One region of the Nostoc sp. NZL genome, then DNA from elsewhere that is predicted to be linked to it. Evidence: predicted binding sites of a transcription regulator. Region 1 holds the regulator's gene; the other holds the start of a gene.
The links. Region 1 encodes NtcA, which controls nitrogen genes in cyanobacteria. Its sites were predicted from a motif close to TNTGTANNNNNNNNTACANA; they were not measured.
Positions count from the first base shown of each region.

Region 1 (8,823 bases):
CTGATGTCGTTTTGCTCATTAACACAACCTAGTCAATTACAAATACCCACTTTGTCAGTTTGTCTAATTAAGCTATGTTTGGTAAATAAAATAAGTAGCCTACATGATCGGCTGTTATTCCACACTTGACATAAAGCATTGTGAGTGCAAAACGTCTGCCAGAAACCATTGCCCATGTCAGAATTACTCGCCAATCCTGGCAACACGGCTTCCTTGAAGGCGAAGTGAGTGCAGGTGAGTTTGAGTGGCATTTCCAGTGGCATTTTCGCCGGGGAGAACTTGCCGTCAAGCCTTCCCAAGGCCGCGCCTTAATCAAAGAACCCCTAGGTCGATTCTTGGAGCAACAAGATTATCAATTAGAGCCTGGAGGAGATTATGCTTTTACTATTCGGGCAGAACTTTAAAAGTTAGGATTTAGGAATTTAATTTTGGATTTTAGATTTTAGATTTTTTCTTCAATCCAAAATCCAAAATCTAAAATTGGTTGACTGCTGATTCAGTGAGGCGATTTAAATATCTTTCGATTAAGAGGATGGCAACAATGTCATCTATCGGTCTTGGTGGCTGTCGCAGACCCTGTGGCAATAGCTTTATTAGCCCCTTGGGCGGGAACATTTGCCAATAGCGATCGCGTGCTTCTAGGGTTGTGTAGCGCTCATCCACTAAAATAATACTCAGAGGTTCTGTCAATTCCTGATATAATTTTTGTCTCCACTGCTTGGCTGTAGTTTGGTCGCCCATCACCATCAAGGAAATCGGAAACTTTTGACGCAGTGTCTCAATGGTAGCGATCGCCTCTTTTGCTAGCACGACCTGATGATAATACAGTTGCCGATCCAGTCCCATCACCGCTAAACCACACTTATCTCGACCTGGATCAAACCCCAAGATGACTGGTTGCGTTGGTGAAAATTCACGGAAATTCATAATAAATTCAAAATTAAAAATTAAGAATTAGAAATTTACCCTTACAGGGATCTTGCTACGCGTAGCGTCTCGTAGAGAATAAATACAATCACAGCAACTATTTTGCCTGCTGTTCAATATGTTTAAATCTTACTAATAACAGTGTGCAAATAATTTTTTAAGTACTAAAAATAATTTGTCCGTTGACTATTGCCACTAATTTTACTCTCAAGGGCCCAGCTGTATAAGTGTCCTCTGCTGCGATCGCTTTGATCTCCAAGGGTTGATTATACTGTCTTAATTGATTGACAAAGCGTAAAAAAGTCCCGTCTACTTGGACATTTTCGACAATTCCGGCGTTACGGGCCCGAAATTGGGAAGCAGAAATCAGTATTTCCAACCGCTGCTGTAACTGATAGGATGTCATGGTTTTGGAATCGGTAGTAGTTGTGGCCAGCACCGCGCCTCCCGAAAAAACCAATTGATTCCGGGCTGTATCGGCAAAAAATTCTATCTGCTTTTCTCCTCTGACATAATTACCAGCGGAAAAAATTCGCACCACGTATTCTTGACCATCCTCAATCTGCTTGCTCAATTTCTCAACCCTCTCCTGGGTGAAGCGTATTAGCTCTGCATTTGCAGGATTTGCGCCGGGTTCACTTAATTCCAGGTTGGCATTGCGATTGGCTTCTTGTAAAAGTTGTACCACTGCCTGACGGGCAGCATTCGGTTGGGTCACACGAACTACACCAGCAGACAGAACTTGACCGCGAACTAAAGCTAGCTTACCCAGACGCAAGTCGCGGTAGGACTGATAATATTTTTCTAACCTTGCAACTTCCAGTTCTAGTTGCTCCTGTTGTCCTTCCAATTCTTTGAGGCGAGATTCCCGTTTGGCAATTACTTGCTCTCGCGCTGCAACTTCTAGATTACGCTTTTGAATTAGTTGATCCAGTTGGGCGATTTTTCGATCGCGCTGTTCTACAGCTTCTTGGCGGTTAGCGAGTTCGCGATCGCGTTTTTCAATAGCTGCTTTGGCTTCATCAATAGCTTTTTTAGCTTCAGCGTAAAGCCTTTGACGTTCTGTCTTCAGTAGTTCAACTGCTGCCTGTAGCTCCTTTCTCTGATTGTAAACGCTTTGCAATTCAGCTATAGCTTTTTGGTACTGAGTTACAACTTGTTCTAGCTGACCTTGAGTGCGTTGGAGTTGAGTTTGAGTTTGGGCTTGTTGACTAATGGTACGGTTCAATTGAGCTTGTGTTTGGCGTTGTTTGGCATTTGCCGCCTGCAAAGATTGATTGATTACCTGCAATTCTTGTTGTGCTTTTGCTTGGGCAATTCTTGCTTGATTTAGCTCACTCTCTACCTGACTTTTCTGAGCTTCTGCGGTTTTTAGCTGTTCCCGCTTCTGCCTGAGGTCTGTTTGAATATCTTCCAATTCAAAGACTCCCTTTCGCAAGCCTTCGTCGGCAGCGAATAAAATTCCTAAGGTTGATGCTGAAATCAAACCGCCCGTAAAAATAGTTACCAGTACAGCAGTATTTTTCGGACGAAGGTTAAAAAGTGAGAGGCGGGCTTTGCCAACTCGTGTGCCGATGCGATCGCCCACGGTTGCAATTACGCCTCCCAGAATTAAAATTGCTGCGATGAGGATGTATCCGGTGGTCATCTTTAGCTACCGAAATCCTTCCAGATACAGCCTACTACTTTTAACCATTGTCTGGAAAGAAGTGGAAATTGGCAATAGCTGAAATTACTCAATTTTTAGATTTACCTCTAGCTATTAGTGTCATTTTTCAAAATAGAACACGCGCCGATTCCCCTTTCTCCAATTGCATTTATGTGAATTGCCTACTTAAGGTAACAGGTTTATGCACAGTAATCTTCTTTTTGTGGATAGAAATCATCTTTTTTTCACGCAAATCCCCTAGTAGCCTAGTAACAGTAACACGAGTCGAACCAATTGCCTCTGCGATCGCTTGATGAGATAACTTCAGATCAATTGTGATCCCATCTGCACAAGGAACGCCAAAATCCCGACAAAGAATTAGCAAAAAACTCACCAACCGAGAACCCATATCTCGGTGAGCGAGAGTTTCAATCATCATCTCCGTTTGTAAAATGCGGGAAGACAGACCTCGCAGCATTAACATTGATAATTCTGGATTTTCCTTGAGTGCTTGCTCCACTTGTTCAATTGGTGCTGACAGTAATTCCACAGGGGTAAATGCAACCGCATGGTAAAACCTATCCGACTTATTTCCCGTCAGCAATGACAAAACACCAAAAACACTATTTTCCCGTAGCAACGCTACCGTTATTTCCTCTCCTGCCTCGTACACCCTGGAAAGTTTAACAGCACCTTTCAAAAGAAAATAAACTCGTTCGGCAGGATCGCCAGGAAAAAAGATCGTTTTATTGCGTTCAAACGTTTCCACAACTGGCGGAAACGCCCCGGTCGCCATCTGACGAAATACATTTGCTAGGGCTTTATCTTGTGTCACGATCATCTCCCTTCCCCTACCCAATGCCGGAAAAACAAAAACTGATTACCTAAGAATACACCCGAAAAATGAATATAGCACCGTCAACCTTTTTGTACTTTCCTATACTCAAACTAATCTCTTCATAACTCTTTGTTTATAATGATACATAATTGTTGATCCTTTCAGCTACTAATTGTTGATAAGTACTTCCAATAGCTGTATTCAAAAGGTTTTTTGAAGAACAAATAAAGTTATTTTGAGAATATCTTTAGAAAAAATCAAGATTTTTGTCACAGCAAACACTCTTACCAATATTCATTTTTGCAAATCCTGTGTAAAACAAAGACAAACTAGCCTCAGATTCTAGTATGCTCCTAATGATCGATCGCATTAACAATTTCTATGCTGAATCTGACTGGAAAAAATGCTCTTGTTACAGGTATTGCCAATAACCGCTCGATCGCCTGGGGCATCGCCCAACAGCTCCATAAAGCCGGAGCAAACCTGGGTATTACCTACCTGCCGGATGAACGCGGCAAAATGGAGAAAAAAGTTGCGGAGTTGGTAGAACCCCTCAACCCCAGCTTATTTCTTCCCTGTAATGTCCAAAATGATGAACAGATTCAATCTACCTTTGAAACAATCCGCAATCAGTGGGGAAAGCTAGACATCCTCATCCATTGTCTTGCCTTTGCTAGCAAAGACGATTTGAGTGGAGATTTTAGCCAAACCTCTCGTTCTGGCTTCAACACCGCCTTAGAAATTAGTACCTACTCGCTGGTGCAGTTAAGTGGTGCAGCTAAACCTTTGATGACAGAGGGAGGTAGTATCGTCACCCTCACATATTTAGGTGGTGTTAGAGCAATCCCCAACTATAACGTTATGGGAGTTGCCAAGGCGGGGTTAGAAATGAGTGTACGTTACCTAGCCGCCGAACTAGGGCCGCAAAATATCCGCGTGAATGCCATCTCCGCAGGTCCCATCCGCACTTTGGCATCTTCAGCAGTCGGCGGGATTTTGGATATGATTCATCATGTAGAAGAAGTAGCTCCCCTACGACGTACCGTCACTCAGCTAGAAGTGGGCAACACTGCCGCTTTCTTGTGTAGTGATTTGTCCAGCGGTATTACCGGACAAGTGCTGTATGTAGATGCAGGATATGAAATTATGGGAATGTGACGCGATAAAGTTAGTAGTTAGGAGTTAAAAATTTATAACTCATAACTCCTAACTTCTAACTCTTTCCACTCCCCATGCAAACAACCAATCGTCAAGTTAATTCAAGCTACGATCAGTCAACTAAAACCCCTCGGATTGCCACTGTCCACCGCACCACTGGTGAAACTGATGTGCAAGTTACCATTAATCTGGATGGTAGAGGAATTTGCACGGCAGCAACTGGCATTCCGTTTTTGGATCATATGTTGCATCAAATTGCCTCCCACGGACTGATTGATATAGATGTCCAAGCCAAGGGAGACTTGGAAATTGATGACCATCACACTAACGAAGATGTAGGCATTACCTTGGGCCAAGCTTTCAACCAAGCACTAGGAGACAGAAAAGGCATTGTCCGCTTTGGTAATTTCCTAGCACCACTGGATGAAGCCTTAGTTCAAGTAGCGCTAGACTTTTCCGGACGTCCTCACCTCAGCTACGGCTTGCAAATTCCTACCCAGCGGGTAGGAACCTATGACACGCAACTCGTGCGCGAATTTTTTGTGGCTTTGGTGAACCATAGCCAAATGACACTGCACATTCGGCAACTGGATGGCATTAATTCCCATCACATTATTGAAGCAACATTTAAGGCGTTTGCGAGGGCAACGCGGCTGGCGGTTGAAATCGACCCCCGTCGTGCTGGCTTGATTCCCAGTTCTAAAGGCGTTTTGTAAAGCTAGCCAGAATTACTTGCCAGGGCTGATATTTTTAATGTTAATTCAGCTACTCTGTTTGCGATAATTGACACACAGGTTAGTGATGGTTATTATCAGCCTACTGGGTAACTTGTAATTAATACCAAGCTGGTAATTCCGAGATGAAGTCTGTTGCAGATGACCCTGATTCTCAACTTAATACCACAGATACTCCGCCAGTAGTCCTGACTTCTGAGTTGCGAAAAGTCTACCGCACTGGTTTTTGGCTAAATCAAAAAGTCGTATCTCTCAAAAACTGTTCTCTAACAGTTTATAAAGGCGAAACCTTTGGGTTGCTGGGGCCAAATGGAGCTGGGAAAACTACCCTTTTAAAATTGTTGCTAGGAATTATTCGTCCTAGCTCTGGACGAGGATTATTATTGGGTGAGCCACTGGGCGATCGCACTATCAAGCAACATATCGGATATCTGCCGGAAAATCCCTATTTGTATGACTATCTCACTGGCTGGGAATTTTTGCAGCTAGCCGCTGGGCTATTCCAAATTCCCCAAAGTATCCAACGCCAACGCATTCCCCAACTGCTGGAATTAGTGGGTTTATCCCAAGCCGATGCCCGCAAAAAGCTGCTGCGTCGCTACTCTAAAGGAATGCTACAGCGTGTTGGCATGGCACAGGCGCTAATTAACGAGCCAGATTTGGTTTTTCTCGATGAACCGATGTCTGGTCTTGATCCGGTAGGACGCTACCAGATGCGGGAAATTATCTTGGCGCTAAAAGCCGCTGGGAAGACGATTTTTTTCAACAGCCACGTTCTTAGTGAAGTAGAACAGATTTGCGATCGCATTGCCATCCTCGCTCAAGGTGAATTAATTTGCTCTGGTTCCCTCAATGAACTCTTAGGTAAAAACAACACATATCACGTAAAAGGTCAAGGTGGTGACTGGGAAATTCTGAAAAAATGGATACCCACTCTCAGATTTGAACCTGATGGTTCATGGCAAGGTACATTACAAGACGATTACTATGATTTTCTCGCCAGTCTTCGTCTCATGGAGGGTAAAATTATCGCCATGAACTTGTCGCGTTACTCCCTAGAAGAGTTTTTTATTCAACAAATTCAAAGGAAAAATGACTCACTTAATTAATCTTCTCGCTTGTTGGTAAATAGTAAATTTTGGATTAATTTGAGGAAGAAAACCCAAAATTTCTGTCTTTTTGAGTTTATCTTTCTCAAGCCAACCTACAAAAAATCAAATTACGATCTATTTTTAAGGTTATTTGTATTTATTTAATGAAATTGTTCATAATTTTGGTAGTCCTAGCAGATTTTGAATCACAGTTAAGATGTCGTAAAATTGACTTTGACAATAAATTTCATTCGTAAGTACTTGTTCGGTTAACAGATAGTTTCTTGTATAAACTATGTTGATTTGTGTAAGTCCTAATATTTTTTGATAATTCCTATATTCAAGTTGGCTTAACTTTAAATTAACTTCACTAAAAATTCAAATTCAATAGACAAATTTACTCCGGAAAATGACACTTTTCGAGGAAAATAAGAGTGTCGGGGAACTTGAATACTTAGGTATAGTCAAAATAAAAATGTTTAGACAGTACTTTATTGATCGTAGTTTCAGAGTCTCAAGGTAAATATGCTTAACACAACTTTGTTTAAATTCCTAACTCAGCCAGTTGTGGGTGTGGCTTTGTTAACTGCTGTCAATGCCGCTGTGCCATCTGCCAGTCTAGCTCAGGGACAACCAGTACCACCAACTACACAATCACCAACCACGCAAACACAAATAGATACTAATTATTCATTAGGAGGCGGCGATCGCATCCGTGTAAATGTATTTGAAGTACCTGAGTATACAGGCGAATACCAAATTCCCCCAGGTGGAGCAATCAACCTACCTTTAATTGGTAGTGTGTCAGTCCTTGGTCTAACAACTGAACAGGCTGCTGACGAAATTGCCAGAAGATATGCTCGCTTCCTCAAACGTCCCTTGATCTCAGTCAATTTGTTATCGCCTCGTCCGATCAATATTTTTGTTGCTGGAGAGGTGACACGTCCAGGGGCTTACACCCTGAGCTTGAGTGGAGGGGCAGGAGATAATCCAGGCGTACAATACCCCACTGTATTAGCCGCACTGACAACAGCGCAGGGGGTAACCCTAGCTGCGGATGTGACTCAAGTACAATTACGGCGTAAAATAGGACGCTCCTCAGAGCAAGTCGTCAGTGTCAATTTGAAGGAACTCATCCAAACAGGCAGGTTATCACAGGATATTACCTTGCGGGATGGAGACACTATAGTTGTGCCAACTGCAACTAACTTCAACGTGGCAGAATCCCGTAATATATTTGCATCTAACTTTGCCGCTAGCCAAACCACACCCCGCACAGTAACAATTATCGGTGAAGTTAACCGTCCCGGTTCGTATCTTGTCACCCCAGCTAGCACAGATGCACAGGGGGGGGGCGCAACCGCTAATAGTGGTACTGTGACTCCTAATGGTCTACCAAATGTGACGCGGGTAATTCAACTAGCTGGGGGAATTACAGCACAGGCTGATATTCGTAATCTCAAGCTACGCCGACCTACAAGATCTGGTTCAGAACAAGCTATAGATATCAATCTTTGGCAATTATTGCAGAGTGGTGATGCCAATCAAGACATCATTGTGCAAGACGGAGATACCATTGTTATTCCGACGGCAACTGAAATCAACCCCGCAGAAGCCACTCAATTAGCTACAACTACTTTGTCTCCTGCACGCATTCAAGTTGGTGTGGTAGGCGAAGTTAAAAGACCAGGGTTAACAGATGTTCAGCCGAATAGCTCTTTAAATCAAGCTATACTAGCTGCTGGAGGATTTAATGATGCCAGAGCTAGTAGTGATGCTGTTGATTTGATTCGCCTCAATCCTAATGGTTCCGTGACTAAACGTATAGTAAAGGTGGATTTCTCCGCTGGGATTAATGAGCAAACTAATCCCATACTCCGCAATAATGATGTTGTGGTAGTCAATCGATCTGGTTTAGCTAACGCTGGCGATACCACAAACACTATAGCTGGGCCTCTAGGTGTTATATTTAGTATTTTGAGGGTGTTCGGACTCTAGTTTAAAATACAGATATGAATTGGGGGCGTTGGTCAAATCTCTCCGTCCCCAAAATTCCATTATTCTATGAGTCAAAGCTCAATCGTCAAGAGTTAATATAGCCCTACTTAATCATTTGTGAAAGATAAAAAGGCTGAAAAGCTTATAAATACGTAAATTTATCTCCGTATTGGATTGCCATAAAAACAACTATAGACTCATTAATTGCAGTATTAAACTAACTCCTGTACTGCTTTTTGAAAGCAAGAATTAAGTAAGTGGATGTGAATAATTAAAGGTTTGTACTAAGCGGCTCCAACCCTATTTTAGGGTTGGAGCCGCTTAGTATGAGCTAACTTAATAAATTTTACATTGGGTAACATAGTTTTATTTATTCTTGCCCACCTACTTCAATGATCGTAGAGCTGTACTCTTGCAGAGAAGCAAGCT
Region 1 covers NZ_WBKL01000022.1:42,820-51,642, forward strand. Annotated here, with positions in the region: gene F8R90_RS02415 (DUF3146 family protein) at 141-404, shown strand; gene F8R90_RS02420 (pre-16S rRNA-processing nuclease YqgF) at 475-927, opposite strand; gene F8R90_RS02425 (DUF3084 domain-containing protein) at 1,085-2,575, opposite strand; gene ntcA (global nitrogen regulator NtcA) at 2,745-3,416, opposite strand; gene fabI (enoyl-ACP reductase FabI) at 3,795-4,571, shown strand; gene hisB (imidazoleglycerol-phosphate dehydratase HisB) at 4,646-5,287, shown strand; gene F8R90_RS02445 (ABC transporter ATP-binding protein) at 5,431-6,414, shown strand; gene F8R90_RS02450 (polysaccharide biosynthesis/export family protein) at 6,922-8,394, shown strand.

Region 2 (6,195 bases), on a different contig from region 1:
ATAATTGGTATTTTCAATAATTACAAGTGAGTAATTACGCAATGTTCCAATAATTGCACCATCTGGACTAGACCGGATATTGAGATTATCACCATTAGTCTCAACTCGACGGCAGTTATCTGGGGCCTGTACAAGTTGGTATTTACTTGAATGCTGGAGTGATGTAGGAATATTAGAACCAGCAGGATATGCCGTCAGTGTCAACGAAAGCGTTGCAGTTATCGCTAAAGGTTTTCGCCAGTCAAAAAACGTGATCATAACCAAACTTCTCAGTCTAAAAATAATAATTACTAATACCAATTCTTTGGGAGACTGCACAAAATCAACCTTAGTTAAACTTGGAACTAAAGCCCCAAGTTCTGGAGCAACCTCACAGGTAATCGGTATAAGTCGCATTTCTAATAAATGACGTTGGTGAAGAAAGTTGTGTTGCAAAAAAACGCGTGAATAGTCAAAAAGTTGCTTGAAGAATTAATAACGCCTTTTTTTGAGTTTGCTTGCTATATATACTAAGCTTATTATTGTGATATCGAAGACGTTTAGTACTAGTTATTTTTTAGCGATCGCTTAACAGAAACACTGGCTATTCATAAGATATAAGGGCACAACAATATATTGTGCCCCTACATCTGTGGTCTATTCAATTAAAAACTGCTGTGTATGCCTAAATCTTAAGGATAAAGGCCTCTGTCAGTCAGCGCCTGCGCCACTCTACCCACCCCTAAAGTGTAAGCTGCTAATCGCAGAGGAATTTGGCGCACCTCCGACTGCTGAATTACTCGATGGTAAGCTTGTACCATCAAATGCTCCATTTCGCGGTTAACGCGCTCCTCATCCCAAAATACGTAGGAAAGACCCTGCACCCACTCCAAATAACTGACTACCACGCCCCCAGCATTCGCCAAGATGTCCGGTAGCACTGTCACGCCCCGCGCCTCTAACACTAAGTTAGCCTCAAGAGTAACCGGGCCGTTAGCCGCTTCTGCTACAATTTGCGCCTGCACCTGATTCACATTTTCTTCAGTGATTTGGTTTTCCAAAGCGGCTGGTATTAAGACATCGCAGGATAAAGTTAATAAATCTGCATTGCTAATTGGTACAGATTGGGGGAAGCCCATAATACTCTTGCGATTTTCAGCAGCGTAGACTTTCAACTTGGGAATATCAAGACCGACTTCGGAAAATACTCCCCCAGCACCTGTTGAAACAGCGATAATTTTTGCGCCTGCTTGATGTAGTAATTCTGCTGCGGCACTACCAACGTTACCGAAACCCTGAATCGCTACTCGCACTCCTGCCAAAGATTTACCTTGCTGTGCCAGCGCCTCACGGACAATAATCATCACGCCACGTCCGGTTGCCATTTCCCTTCCCAGGGAACCACCAATAGAAAGTGGTTTCCCAGTTACAACCCCTGGTACCGCATGACCGACATTCACAGAGTAAGTGTCCATCATCCAAGCCATCTCACGGGCAGAAGTACCCATATCTGGGGCAGGAATATCTACGGCAGGCCCAATATCTTTAATCAACTCGCTGATATAACGGCGGGTGATTCGCTCTAATTCGCCAACACTGTAGCGTTTTGGATCTATGGGAATACCACCTTTCCCACCACCGTAAGGAATACCTAACAAAGCACATTTCCAGGTCATCAGCATTGCTAGAGCGGATACTTCGCGTAGTGTCACAGCCGGATGGTAACGAATTCCGCCTTTGTAGGGACCTAAAACATCAGAGTGCTGCACGCGATGTCCAGCAAGAACCCGTATTTCTCCATCATCTAATTTCACGGGAATGGAAACCGTGACAACCTTACGCGGGTGGCTAAGAATTTCCAGCACACCCTGATTTAAATTTAATTCTTTAGCTGCCGCTTCTAAGTAGCTACAGGCTTGGTCAAATGGGCATATATGCGCTGGAGAAGCAGGTTCTGGCAGCAACAGCGATTTTGAAATCATAAGATTTTCTCCTAATCACGGTATCTTTACGAACCGGATATGATCTGTAACTAGCTTATCCTTTTTTTTGAGAAAATAGGAGTTTTGTAGTTTTTGTTACAGTTTTATGTTTTATATCCTGCTATAGAGGCAAAAACAGGATGTTTCTACATCAGGAGCAAATGCTTAATTAAAACTTATATATGATGTCGGTGAGATAGTTAAACTCACAAGTTTCTACCCTGCTAACGCGATCGCTGCATTCTGCCCCCCAAAGCCAAAACTCAAACATAGCACTTGCCTAATTTTACTGAGACGTGCTGCCTTAACGATTTCCAAATCAAATTCTGGCTGCTGCAATCCTACACAAGGTGGTATTATTTGATGCTTTAATGCCATGAGAGAAAAAGCCACGCCTAAGGCTCCAGATGCTCCTAGTGTATGACCTGAGCTTCCTTTTGTAGAACTAACTGCCACGCCTTGGGGAAACAAATGCTGGATGACCATGCTCTCCATCTGGTCATTTAGCTGGGTAGCTGTGCCATGAGCATGAATATAATCAATATCGGCTGGTGTCAGGCAACTACGTTCTAGACATTGTTTGATGGCAGCGATCGCACTTTTCCCCTCTGGTTCTGGTGAATTACTATGATATGCGTCGTTAGTTAAGCCAAAACCGAGAATTTCACCATACACTTTTGCTTGACGCTGCTTTGCCAACTCTGCTGATTCTAAGACAAACACAGCTGCGCCTTCGCCCAACACTAAGCCTTCCCGGTGCAAATCAAAGGGATAAGCCCCAGTTTTTGCCAAAGCACCCATCTGCTGAAACCCAGACAAAGTTAGGGGTGTAATTGGTGCTTCTACTGCGCCAGCGATCGCCTGTTGACATTGCCCAGTTTGTATAAGCAAAGCTGCTTGGGCGATCGCCCAAATTCCAGTTGCACAAGCAGCCATCGGTGCCAAAACTATACCTGATGCACCGATTTGTCTTGCAGCTGCGATCGCATTCATGTGAGGTAATGTATCTAGCCAATTTCCAAAAGAGGACACGGGCAAATTCGTCGCTTCTTCATACATTTGCCGCGCCAGAATTTCCCAAGACGCTTGATAAGAGCGACTCGATCCAATGACTACAGCACAATCAGCTAAAGGTGAGACTAACCCAGAATCTTGCAAAGCAGAAGCAACAACCATCTGAGTTAACAATGTCAATTCAGATGGTTGTTCACCAATTAAGCCTAGAGGAAGTGGTTTCAGTTCTGGAAATGGTTGATGCAAACTAATTCCAGATTTACCTGCTAGTAAATTTTGCCAGCTATCCTCTAAGCTTCCACCCAAGGCAGAAACTAGACCAATACCAGTAACACAAACCTTCACTAATTTAGGAGTTAATAATTGTTCTGACTTTTCACGGTATCTGTAAAACCTCTCTCTAAATCTCTCTCCTAAAAGGAGAGAGACTTTGAATTTTCTCCCTTTCCCCGTCGGGAAGGGGGTTAGGTTTTTCGTGGACTTTTCCACATGGACTGAATTGTCAGAGTAGTTATTCTCCCTCTGCTCGTCTACTGCCCTGGTGTTTTCAGATTTTCAGCACCTTGGGTAACTTTAGCAGAGTCAATGCGATCGCCTTGCTGAATTTTGTTCACTACATCAAGACCTTGAGTGACATTGCCAAACACGGCGTAGTTACCATCCAAGAAGGCTAGATCCGCTAAAGCAAAGTAAAACTGGGCAGAAGCGGAGTCTGGTGATTGCGATCGCGCCATCGCTACTGCACCCTGCTTATGGGGCAATACGACAGGTTGAGAAGTAGCATCAAATGGTTTATTGTAAGTCGGAGTATCTGAACCTTTAGCCTTAACTTCTAAAGGTATGTAGCGAGCATTTCCCGTTTTTGGGTCAATATAGCTACCGGTTCCCAGTCTATCTGCTGGAACTTTCGGGTCTTTGCTTTGGGGATCGCCCCCTTGAACTACAAACGGTTGGGGGTCGCGCACAACTCGATGGAAAGCTAAACCATCGTACACACCCTTTTGCACTAAATCTACGAAGTTGCCAGCTGTTATGGGGGCATCAGTACCGTCTACTTCGATAGTAATCGGTGAGCCTTTAACCGTGAGCACCACAGTAGCCTTACCTTCGAGCCTTGGTAAATCTGTTATTCCAGGAATACTCTCACTACTAGTTTGAGATACAGATGTTGCTTCAGTAGTTGTCTTAGTACCAGCCTCGCTTGTGGTCGAGGTAGCTGTCGAGGTTGGAGAAGAAGTATTAGAAGCGACTTGCTGTGTTGAACATCCTCCCAACATCAAGGCACTGATGATCACAAGAGAAAGCAAAAATTGTGAAATTTTTAACCGCATTGCCAGTTACTGATTTAACCAGAGTATCTTATCGTTTTGAGGGGCATTGGGGAGTGGAAAGTGGGGAAAGATGAGGAGGTAGCGGTTCATGAGGGAGCAAACAAAACATTATTTATTTTTCTTCATCCCCCATTCCCAATGCCCAATGCCCCATACCAAATTAAAGTCCTTCTAATGACACTCCCAAAAAGCGGGCTAATTTTGCGCCTTCTGTTTCCAACTCTGTTAAAGATAACGGTTGTCCAACCCGTGTTAAGGGTATATCTCGCCGACCCTTAATGCGTAGATAGAGTGCACGAATGGGATTAAGACCTTCTTTGACTGCTATTCGCACAGATTGCACATCTTCTATGCGGCTATCAATCTCAATTCGGCGGTTTTTGCCAGGAAATCCCCAACGGAATATTTTGATTGTGCCAGTCTCCTGATTAAATTCGTTGTAACCGCCACCTACATCCAATAAGATTACTAGCCACAGGTATGTGGCTAATAGCAAGCCAGCAGTGCCATATAACCCCATCACCAATCCTTGGGGGATGAATACCAGTTGAGTTGGATCAGAAACTATGAGTAAATTAACTTTTAAATAACTGGATATCCCAGCTAATAAAAAGCCGCTTGCTCCCAGCGTAACGATAGTTGCCCACCAGTAGTTACTGAACCGACGAGAACCGAGAACATTTTGATGCAGGAGGCGATCGCCTTTGTTAATCGTTGTTGATGCCGTCATTGAACTACCATTGCCCGTGAGATACTCGCTGTGACATACTCGCACACTGAATGCTCTTGCATAAAGTGGTGGCTCTCTGTGCCAATCCGGCGATTGCTTAGGAGGCATTGAGAGCTATATTTTAAGTCCACGGGATACTTTACCGCAGACGATAAATTTTTACCCTGTACCCTACAAATTTTACTGTCCCGGATGATGATGGCTTGCTTGCACTATGGGACAAACCACTTAGGCTATTTGTATTAGTCAAGATTTGCCAACTTCCTTTCCCGTTGTCTAACGTTTCACATAGTTTTTCTAGAGGTGTATCAACGACCGTGGCGGTGAAGTAACCATCCACATTTTACCAAACATTGTTGACAAAAACTCAACTGCGCTTCTCCCTAGTTCTTGCTACCCATATAATTTGCTAGAGCACGTTATATAATTTCTTTACTCAATCGCTGACAAAAATTCTTTCTCCCTTTTCACTCTGCTCCCCTTCCCCTGCCTGTTTTTCACATCTTGGGAATGAGTTACCCACCTACGTCCATCTTGACTAAATTTTGTTAGATTTCTGAGAAAAGTTGTGTCAAATTGTAAAATTTCTGATATTCATATTATTTATAAGGTTCGTGTTTCATACCTGATTTGCTTCTGTGTATCAGGCAAAAACCCTGACTAGTGTGATAAGTTAAGAATCATTAAGTTACCACAAGCTAGATTACTAGCCGATGGTACGTGTAATGGCATAAAGAAAGAGAAATGCTGATTTAATTAATCAGCAAGCTCTCAGAATCTCAGTTGCTTTCACGCTGTTGAGATTGTCAAAAAAAAACGTTAATTCCTCACGGCAGTCGGTTACACTGGCTCTCCGCCCTGCCTTAGAAACGTTGCAATTTTAGTAAAAAAAGAGGATTTTAGTCCGATGACCATCGCAGTTGGACGCGCCCCCAGTAGAGGGTGGTTTGACGTTCTAGACGACTGGCTCAAGCGCGATCGCTTCGTATTCGTAGGTTGGTCAGGGATACTATTGTTCCCCTGCGCCTTCCTAGCACTAGGCGGTTGGCTGACCGGTACCACCTTCGTCACCTCTTGGTACACCCACGGATTAGCCTCCTCCTATCTAGAAGGTGCTAACTTCCTGACAGTAGCAGTATCCACCCCCGCCGACAGCATG
Region 2 covers NZ_WBKL01000099.1:170-6,364, reverse strand. Annotated here, with positions in the region: gene F8R90_RS14075 (SH3 domain-containing protein) at 1-396, opposite strand, end outside; gene F8R90_RS14070 (Glu/Leu/Phe/Val family dehydrogenase) at 672-1,961, opposite strand; gene F8R90_RS14065 (beta-ketoacyl-ACP synthase) at 2,178-3,320, opposite strand; gene F8R90_RS14060 (peptidylprolyl isomerase) at 3,506-4,306, opposite strand; gene F8R90_RS14055 (photosystem I assembly protein Ycf4) at 4,467-5,036, opposite strand; partial or broken gene F8R90_RS14050 (photosystem II D2 protein (photosystem q(a) protein)) at 5,944-6,195, shown strand, end outside.
Region 2: the regulator NtcA is predicted to act here: its motif matches at 2,045-2,064, upstream of F8R90_RS14070 (Glu/Leu/Phe/Val family dehydrogenase).